One region of the Corallincola holothuriorum genome, then DNA from elsewhere that is predicted to be linked to it. Evidence: predicted binding sites of a transcription regulator. Region 1 holds the regulator's gene; each other region holds the start of a gene.
The links. The regulator LexA, encoded in region 1, represses DNA repair genes until DNA is damaged. The targets are predictions, from matches to a motif close to TACTGTATNNNNATACAGTA.
Positions count from the first base shown of each region.

Region 1 (3,283 bases):
CCAAGAATACCTAGCGCCATGGAAAAAACGGTAAGCAACGGCAGCATGATTAACAGCGCGATAAAGCGGGGGAGCACCAAAAATTCGATGGGTCTAAGACCCATGGTTGTGAGTGCGTCGATCTCTTCATTCACCTGCATGCTGCCCAACTGCGCGGCGTAACTCGCGCCTGTGCGGCCCGCCATAATAATCGCTGTCATCATCGCGCCCATTTCACGTGCCATACCCAGCGCAACAAGAGAGGCGACGAAGATAGATGCGCCGAACTGTTGTAACTGCACGGCGCCAACGAAGGCTAAGATCATGCCGATCAGGATGCTGATTAAGGCGACAATGCCAAAGGCAGCGGGACCAGCGTCATGCATACAGTCGTACACGTCCTTGGCACGTATCTCGGCTTTGCCGACGCAGAGTTTGCCAACGGCGCTGATCAGCGCGCCGATGAAACTGAAACTGACTAAGATATTTTCCCAGCTCGCCAAGACCGAGTTACCTATGCGCTCAGCAAAGGTCGGCTGGTAAGTTGTTTGGTTTGGTCTATTGGCCGCATTAGATTGTGACTCTGCCAGCGCCAGAAGCTGCTGTGCGCCTTGAGGTAGGCGGCTGACATCTACATGCAGTCGATGCGCTTTTGCATATTCACTTACACGGCGAATAAGCACCACCAGCGCACTGTTCCAGCGGCCAATGTCGGCGTCGACGAATATGAGCGTTTCATCTGGAGTGACTTTTGATTTTAGGGCTTGTAGTAGATCGTCAACCCGATGATCGCCACGGCGTAATACCCAGTCACCTGTCAACTCTAACAGCCAGCCAGTACCGTCATCAGTTCGCCTGATGTTCAGCTCATGCACGTCACTTTCACCTTGAAAAGCCCTACGTAATGTCCTTGAGTCTGCCGCAGATCCACTATTTCTGCAAAATTCAAAGCGAATCAAGTTATTAATGTCACATAAAACAGTGATCAAAAAAACAGCAGTGATACTTGTCATGAATAAATACCTGTATATACTCACAGTATACTGTATGCAATCACAGGTATCTTTATGCGCCCATTAACACCACGGCAAGCTGAAATTCTTGCGTTGATTAAAGACAATATTGAAGCGACAGGCATGCCGCCAACTCGTGCGGAAATTGCACGCCGATTGGGATTTAAGTCTGCTAATGCCGCGGAAGAGCACCTCAAAGCACTGGCCAAAAAAGGTTTAATAGAGATCTTGGCGGGAACATCACGGGGTATTCGCGTGATCCCACAGGCGGATGATGAAGCGGCTGCAAACGATGATGGCTTACCTCTGATTGGTCAAGTGGCTGCCGGTACGCCTATCTTGGCGCAAGAACATGTTGAGGCGCATTACAAAGTCGATCCAGCCATGTTTCGGCCATCTGCAGACTTCTTACTGCGAGTACACGGTGACAGTATGAAGGATATTGGGATCCTCGAAGGCGACCTGCTGGCAGTGCACAAGACTGCGACGGCGCAGAATGGGCAGGTGGTAGTCGCTCGGGTGGGTGATGATGAGGTGACAGTTAAGCGTTTTGAAAAAAATGGCAAAGATGTGCTGTTGCATGCTGAAAATGAAGCCTACAGCCCGATTAAAGTCGATCTGGGTGTAGAGAACCTGGCCATTGAAGGGTTGGCTGTTGGTATCATTCGTAATGGAGAGTGGTTATGAACCCATTTGAGACAATGAATTTGCATACTCGCCAAATGACTGGCTCATTGGTAGCTGCACCGCAGCCAAAGCTAACGGGCAACCGCCGCCCGCAAAATAAGTGGCAATCGCGAGCGCAGATTGTGCCGGTTGAAGGCCAGCAATCAGCACTGTTAGAGACAATCAAACGTAGTCAACAAGCCAATAAATGGGTTGTATTGGTGGCTGCCCCTGATAAGCAGGTGACGCGTTGGTTGGTGGAAAATGGTGTGTGCGCCGAGCGACTGTTGCAAGTCCACCCCAAAGATGAGCAAGGTGTGATGTGTGCCGTGACTCAAGGCTTAGGCTCTACCACTTGTGGCTTGGTTATCGGCTGGACTGATCTACTTTCCGAAGCGCAGTGGCAGGCACTAACGGCCGAAGCAGCATGTTATGAAACGAATAGTGTGTTGTTTCATCGACAACATAATCATTGCCGGACGGCACGAGCATGGCCGTCAGCAACATCATCAAGTGAGATGATCGCCAGTGTGTTGGTCCATTGATCCCCCACAGTTTCAATGTACTTTCCGAAGCCGCCGCAAGGCGGCTTTTTTTGTACCTTTGAAAAACCTCCTAACACATTAGCTGCTAACTCTAGTTGCACAGACTTAATCACTCGTCAGGCTAAATATCACCATTTGGATGTGATTTAACCCGCAAACAGTTGGGCAGTTTGCTAACTTGCTCAAGTTTTTTGATTAATTTTTAGACGTATCGCTAATCGTGAACGATTCTTAATCAAGGCCTGATAGCTGCGACCGCGCCTATAAAAATTTAAATATGCGGTCTGTAGTGGCTACTGGGGTTTTGGGGTAAGCGCCTGTCGAACAGGTGTTTTTTGTAAGTGCGAGGAGAAGCCTCTTGATACGGATAGCCACACGCGTCGCGGCGGGGGCTGGCGCCCTATTGCCGTCATTTATCTCCGCCGAGGAGATGCCGCTAAATATGACTCAGGGTGTGACAGCCATTAGTCAGGACGTCTACCAGCTCCACATGACCATCTTCTACATCTGCTGCGTCATTGGCGTGCTTGTCTTCGGTGTGATGTTTTGGTCAATCATTCATCATCGCAAGTCCAAGGGAGTGAAACCGGCGCAGTTTCATGAAAGTACCAAGGTCGAGATCCTTTGGACTGCACTACCACTGCTTATTTTGGTTGGGATGGCGGTGCCAGCAACGCAAGTGTTGATCAATATGGAAGATACCACGGAAGCGGATGTCACCATTTTGGTGACGGGCTCGCAATGGAAGTGGCACTACAAGTATCTGGATGATGACGTTGAGTTCTATAGCCTGTTGGCGACACCCCGTGCCGAGATCGAAAACAAACTCGCCAAAACTGAAAACTATCTACTTGAGGTGGACCGCCCCCTAGTCCTGCCTATCGGTAAGAAAGTGCGTTTCTTAATGACTTCCGACGACGTTATTCACAGTTGGTGGGTGCCCGCTTTTGCGGTGAAAAAAGACGCTAATCCAGGTTTCATTAATGAAGCGTGGACCAGAATTGACGAAGCCGGCACATACCGAGGGCAGTGCGCGGAACTGTGCGGGAAAGACCATGGCTTTATGCCGATCGTTGTGGT
Region 1 covers NZ_QPID01000003.1:386,821-390,103, forward strand. The annotation lists gene DU002_RS07285 (MlaE family ABC transporter permease) at 1-854, opposite strand, end outside; gene lexA (transcriptional repressor LexA) at 1,047-1,679, shown strand; gene DU002_RS07295 (hypothetical protein) at 1,676-2,203, shown strand; gene coxB (cytochrome c oxidase subunit II) at 2,607-3,283, shown strand, end outside.

Region 2 (3,283 bases), 380 kb from region 1:
GAGACGTTTAGCTGTTTTTTTAGCATCAAGTGATGACCAGTTAGCGCCTGCCTGCGCCAAGGTGATCGCTGCCCGCGGTGTCTTAGCGATAGCGTACTGCCAACTAAGATCTTGGGTTAATAAGCTACGCTTTAACTGACCAAGATAACCCTCTACGCCGCCAAACAGACGCAACATACTGCCCACTTCCAGCAGTAAGCTGTGGGGCGGAAATAACAGAATGCGGGAAGCAAAATCCCCCGCCCATAGCGCCATGGCATGCAATGCTGTGGCTGACAATTGCGCAACATCGCCCTCAACCAGCTGATCTTCAGCTAATAAAGTGATGTCATCGGTCAATGCCAACAAGGTCGCCAGAGACATACCAGGCCGTACCCCCAACACCACAGCTTGCTGATTGCTCTGCAGTACCCGTTGCTGCCGATCCAACAAGACCACAACACCAGACGTCTCATGGCTGCGACAGCACCAATCAAGCGCTAAGCGGGGGAAATCTAACGCTAACCAGAGCATGCTTACGCCCGCCAAGGGCCGACAATGACACTGTCAGTCTCTGCTGCCGGTAAACTGAACTTGTCAGCCAGCGAAAGTGGAAAAGGCGATAACGGCCACCCACCACGACGTTTAAACAGCTCTACTAGCAACTGGCTATTACTATGACTTTCTAACCATAGACGGGTAGGCGCTGGCGAGCTGAGATCTCTGACCGCTTGCTGCCTGATCCATTGGGGACGAAAAAGAAACAACGGGGTTTGCCCACGCTCCGCCGCCAACTGTAAACGGCGCAACTGGGACGTTTGGGGCTGCTGAGCAGGGTCGAGTAACCAGAGCAGCACCACACTACATGCTCCGGAGCTCAACGCTTGCTCTGCGCTCCAGAGCTGCGCCGACATATCTTCAACCCCAGCAATTACCAGTTGCTGCTCCACAGGCAAGCAAGCCTGCAGCAACCCTGGCGCATAAGGCACCATAGGCGGAGCGATCCACAACTGGAATTTGTCCACGGATGCCAGCGCTGCCATTGCCGGCAGCAGCAACTGTACTTCACCGATGCCGAGTCGCGGCAACAGCAGCTCCGTTACTTCCTGACGTCGCCACCCACCATCGAGCGCCTTGTCTAAGACCGCATAACCAGTGGCGAGTGATTCACAAGACGAAACACGTGGCGCGGCGCCCTGCCATAGCAAGCCAGAGTCAAAAAGTGGATCCAATAATGGCATAATCACCTTAAAATATACTGTATATGCATACAGTATATTTTAAGGTGATTGATTCGGCAAATAGCCGCTGGCAGAGGAAAATTGATCTATTACAACTGCACTCATCATTTAAACCCATACAAAGTGAGCTGATTAACATTTATCCAAAATCCATATTTAACATATGGATTTATTGTCTACTATTTGTTCACTTACATATCTGTCGGATACAGATGTTGTTGCCCAACCATCACGGATGCCGAGACGGACAGCAGACCATGAAAAACGGACGAATAGCACTACAGACCACCTTCTTTGCCACGCTGGTATTGCTTACCTGCAGCGCCCTCTTTAGCCTGGCTTACGCCGCCCCCAAAGCACAGATGCTGAAACCTTTTGCGTCGCTCAGTGACGAAAGCAAGCAGTGTGCTGCCTGCCATAAAGAGCAAAACCCCGCCCTGTACCAGCAATGGGGGCGATCTAAGCATTATGGTGCCAATATTGGATGTTTTGAGTGTCACCAAGCCGATCCCAATGATGCTGACGCCATCAAGCACGAAGGATTTGATATTGCAGTGATTGTATCGCCAAAAGATTGCGGGCAGTGCCACAACAAGGAAGTCGAAGAGTTTGCCGCCAGTCATCATGCCAAAGCGGGACAGATCATTGGCTCACTGGATAACTTTCTCGCCGAGGCGGTGGAGGGACAGTTGAGCTTTAACGGCCAATCCCCCGCAGCTGTCAGCGGTTGTTGGCAATGTCACGGCGCCGAAGTCAAAGTATTAGCTAACGGCGACCTTGATCCAACCACCTGGCCCAACACAGGTATTGGCAGACTCAATCCTGATGGCTCAGTTGGTGCTTGTAGCGCCTGCCACCAGCGTCACGAGTTCTCCATGGTTCAGGCCCGTCGCCCTGAAGCCTGCGGAAAGTGTCACCTAGGGCCAGACCATCCGCAAAAAGAGATCTACGAAGAATCCAAGCACGGCATTAATTTCTTTGCCAACGTTGAGCATATGAATCTGGGTTCAGCGAAATGGATAGTTGGCGAAGATTATGATGCAGCCCCCACATGTGCCACTTGCCATATGTCAGCCACTCGCGAGCTACCTTTAACTCATGACGTCGGCGCTCGTATTAGTTGGACATTACGCCCTGCAATTTCGGAAAAAGTCGACGCGAAAGCGATTGCTCAAGGCAAGCAAGTGAAGCCTTGGGAAGAGCGCCGTGCTGATATGAAGAACGTGTGTAGTGCCTGCCACACCAGTGGCTGGATCGAGAACTTCTATACTCAGTTCGATAATTTAGTGGTGCTGTATAACGAGAAGTTCGCCCGTCCGGGTAAATCTATGATGGATCTGCTGACGAAGAATGAGATGTTAACCGAAGTCCAGTTCGATGAAGAGATTGAGTGGACTTGGTTCTACCTCTGGCACCATGAAGGTCGCCGCGCTCGCCATGGTGCAGCAATGATGGCACCTGATTACGTGCAGTGGCACGGCATGTTTGAAGTGGCTGAACGCTTCTACGTTGAGATGGTACCTCAATACCTGGAAGTGGTAGAGAAAGCAGAGCATGCAGGCAAGAAAGAGCAAGCAGCAGAAGCGCGAAAACTGCTCGACGAGATCTTATCCAGACCTGAACACGCTTGGTTCTCGGGCAAAGAGCCTGCAGATATCAAACAAAAGCGCCAAGAAGCACAGAAGGCTTTTAAACAGCGCTACCAAAGCGAGAGCAAATAAGTAGCACCTAGCATTGCGGATCAGCTTGAATGAAAGCTGATCCGCTTTTTACCTATCAGCAAGGATTTTTATGAACCAGCATAGAAAGCCCAGCCGATTATGGAAGCAAACCCGCAGCCGTTGGCTATTAGGGATCCCTATCGGTGGTTTCATCGCGTTGGTGTTAGGTGCTTTGGGTGTTGTGACCTTTCACGGTGTGATGGACTTCACCAACACGAATGAGTTCTGTTATGGCTGCCATATTGGCCGGGATACCATTGTCGAGGAGTATCAGGCCTCGGTACATTTCAACAATCGTTCTGGTGTTATCGCCACGTGCGCCGACTGCCATGTGCCAAAACC
Region 2 covers NZ_QPID01000003.1:6,936-10,218, reverse strand. The annotation lists gene DU002_RS05635 (Y-family DNA polymerase) at 1-513, opposite strand, end outside; gene imuA (translesion DNA synthesis-associated protein ImuA) at 516-1,220, opposite strand; gene DU002_RS05625 (multiheme c-type cytochrome) at 1,478-2,941, shown strand; gene DU002_RS05620 (NapC/NirT family cytochrome c) at 3,012-3,283, shown strand, end outside.
Region 2: the regulator LexA is predicted to act here: its motif matches at 1,236-1,255, upstream of imuA (translesion DNA synthesis-associated protein ImuA).

Region 3 (3,283 bases), on a different contig from region 1:
CGTGCGTATTGCTACGCCACCGCCAAATAACCCAAGTGCGCCGTGCGGTAAGATGTCATCATTCATCTTTAACTTGAAAGCGGGTGATAAGGTCACTATTTCAGGTCCATTTGGTGAGTTCTTCGCTAAAGAGACTGAGAACGAAATGGTATTTGTTGGTGGTGGTGCGGGTATGGCACCTATGCGCAGCCATATCTTCGATCAGCTACGTCGCCTTGATTCAAAGCGCAAGATGAGCTTCTGGTATGGTGCTCGCTCTAAGCGCGAAATGTTCTATGTGGAAGATTTCGATATGCTGCAGAAAGAGCATCCGAATTTCCAGTGGCATGTCGCTCTGTCAGATCCGCAGCCTGAAGATAATTGGGATGGGTATACAGGTTTTATTCATAACGTATTGTTTGAAAATTACCTGCGAGACCATGAAGCCCCTGAAGATTGTGAGTATTACATGTGTGGTCCTCCAGTGATGAATGCTGCTGTGATTAACATGCTCAAAGATCTGGGTGTTGAGGATGAAAATATCCTGCTTGATGATTTTGGTGGTTAAATAGGAATGCCTATTCAATCACTAACAAAATGGCTGGCCCTGTTTGGGCTGGCCTTTTTTATCTCAGCTTGCGGTCCAAGTCATACGCCACCTGAAGCGGTGCGTTTGGCTGGCAGTACCATGGGCACCTTTTACCACATCACTTTGGTCGTGGATAACCCGCTCCAGGATACCGCTGCGTTACAGAAGCAGATCGATCAGCGCCTTGAGTTAGTTAACGATCAGATGTCGACCTATCGGCAAGACTCTGAGCTGAGTCGATTCAATCAGTACCGGGGACTCCAGCCATTCACTGTATCTGCAGCCACAAGCGAGGTGGTGAAGGAAGCATTGCGCCTTGGTGAACAGACCAAGGGAGCGCTAGACGTCACCATTGGTCCGTTGGTCAATCTGTGGGGGTTTGGCCCCCAGGCCAGACCCGAAGAGACGCCAACTGCTGCTGAAATCGCAGAGGCGAAAGCGCGAATGGGTTATCAGCAGTTAACCGTGACCGCAGCACTCTCACTGCAAAAATCGGCAGTGGATCTCTATGTTGATCTATCCGCTATCGCTAAAGGCTATGGTGTGGATAGCGTTGCTGACCTGCTTGATAGCTTGGGTTATAGAAACTACTTGGTTGAGGTGGGTGGCGAGTTACGTACCCGTGGCCATAATCTGCAAGGTAACAAGTGGCGTATTGCCGTTGAAAAGCCTGATACCCAGTCACGTATGGTACAACGTATCATCGAGCCGGGTGATAATGCGGTTGCTACGTCTGGTGACTATCGAAACTATTTTGAAGACGGTGGTATCCGTTATTCTCATACCATCGATCCCGAAACTGGCCACCCGATTAATCATCGTTTGGTCTCGGCGACAGTGATCGCTTCAAGTTGTATGACCGCAGATGGGTTGGCTACGGCTTTGATGGTGATGGGGCCAGAAAAAGGTCGTTTGTTTGCCGAGCAGCATCAGTTACCCGTATTGATGATCGTAAAGACGGATGATGGCTTTGTGGAGTACACTAGCCCAAATTTTGAGCAGTACTTGGCGTCCCAAGGATCTTAGTATTATGACTGTGTTTTTACTTACCTTTGGCTTGTTATTAACCGTTGTTGCAGCAATGGCCATTGGTTACCTATTGCAACGTAAGAAGATCGCTGGCAGTTGTGGTGGTATCGCAGCTTTGGGGATGGATAAAGTCTGTGATTGCCCTGAGCCCTGTGAGAAGCGCAGGAAGCGGGAAGCGAAAGAGGAACGACGTCGCGAAATGCTCGAGAAGCACCGGATTATCTAATAGCGATTAATAGCTGTTCGATTAAAGCACCTGCGGGTGCTTTTTTATTTTTAATAGTTTTTATATTGCGCACTGGAGTAAACCTAGACTAACCATTATACTGTTTTTATATACAGTGCTCAGTGTTTAAATGAGATGGCGAAGTCAACACTGCAAAGAAAGATCATTCATATCGATATGGATTGTTTTTATGCCGCCGTTGAGATGCGAGATAATCCGCAATGGCGAGATAAGCCGATAGCGGTTGGTGGTCAATCTGATCGCCGAGGGGTGATCGCCACTTGTAACTATAGCGCCCGTCGCTTTGGTGTGCGCTCTGCGATGGCCACGGCGACGGCATTACGTCAGTGTCCTAATCTGATTCTGGTAAAGCCTCGTTTTGATGCCTATAAGTCGGTTTCCCGGCATATCCAGAGTATCTTTCAACGTTATACCAACCTTATCGAGCCTTTATCTCTGGATGAGGCTTATTTAGATGTGACTCATTGCCAAGCACACCATGGCAGTGCGACGCTGATTGCTGAAGCTATCCGCACTGAGATCGTCAATGAAACGGGGTTAACAGCCTCGGCCGGAGTTGCTCCTAATAAATTTATTGCCAAAATAGCCAGCGACGAGAACAAGCCCAATGGCATCTGTATTGTTCCACCTGATGGGGTGGAGGCGTTTGTTGCAGCGTTGCCGTTGCGCAAGATCCCTGGAGTCGGGCCGGTAACCGAGCAACGGTTGGCAGATATGGGGTTGAGAACCACGGCGGATTGTCGAGAAAAAAGCGTGGATGAAATAGTGCAGCTAGTCGGTCGATTTGGCGAAGCTTTATGGCAAAGAAGCTTTGGTATAGATAACCGTCCGGTGGATGGAACTCATGTGCGTCGCTCAGTCGGTGTCGAAACAACATTGAGTAAAGATATATCTACTTTTCAACAGTGTCAGGAGGTTGCAGCTAATCTGCTACCTGAACTGCTACAACGCTTAGATAAACATGATCCCAAACGCCAGATCCATAAACAGGGTGTGAAGCTAAAGTTTGATGACTTTCAACAAACCACGGTTGAACAAACCACGTCGCAAGTGAGACAGAGCTTGTATCTTGATCTACTGAAGAAGGCTTATGCACGGGCTGAAGGCAGAGGGATCCGTTTAGTGGGGCTCAATATTGGTTTACCGGAAGTGAAAGAAGGTGCCAAACAGTTACAGTTTGAGTGGTGATGCCGGTGGCTTTGTATGCCTTAACTATTAATAGGGCTGGGAATAATCCAAGCCCTATTTGTGTGCCTTAGGGAGCAGAGGTTAGGCCGCAGGGATCGCTGCGAGTACACCTTTGAGCAGTGTCCAATAGTCATCAACACTGGCTATTTCTACTTTCTCATCTGGCGAGTGAGGGAAGCGAATAGTTGGTCCAATGGATACCATATCCCAATCAGGGTAAGCCGCTTTAAACAGGCCGCATTCGAGACCTG
Region 3 covers NZ_QPID01000007.1:57,028-60,310, reverse strand. The annotation lists gene nqrF (NADH:ubiquinone reductase (Na(+)-transporting) subunit F) at 1-547, shown strand, start outside; gene DU002_RS12250 (FAD:protein FMN transferase) at 554-1,594, shown strand; gene nqrM ((Na+)-NQR maturation NqrM) at 1,599-1,823, shown strand; gene dinB (DNA polymerase IV) at 1,959-3,032, shown strand; gene DU002_RS12235 (aminoacyl-histidine dipeptidase) at 3,114-3,283, opposite strand, start outside.
Region 3: the regulator LexA is predicted to act here: its motif matches at 1,922-1,941, upstream of dinB (DNA polymerase IV).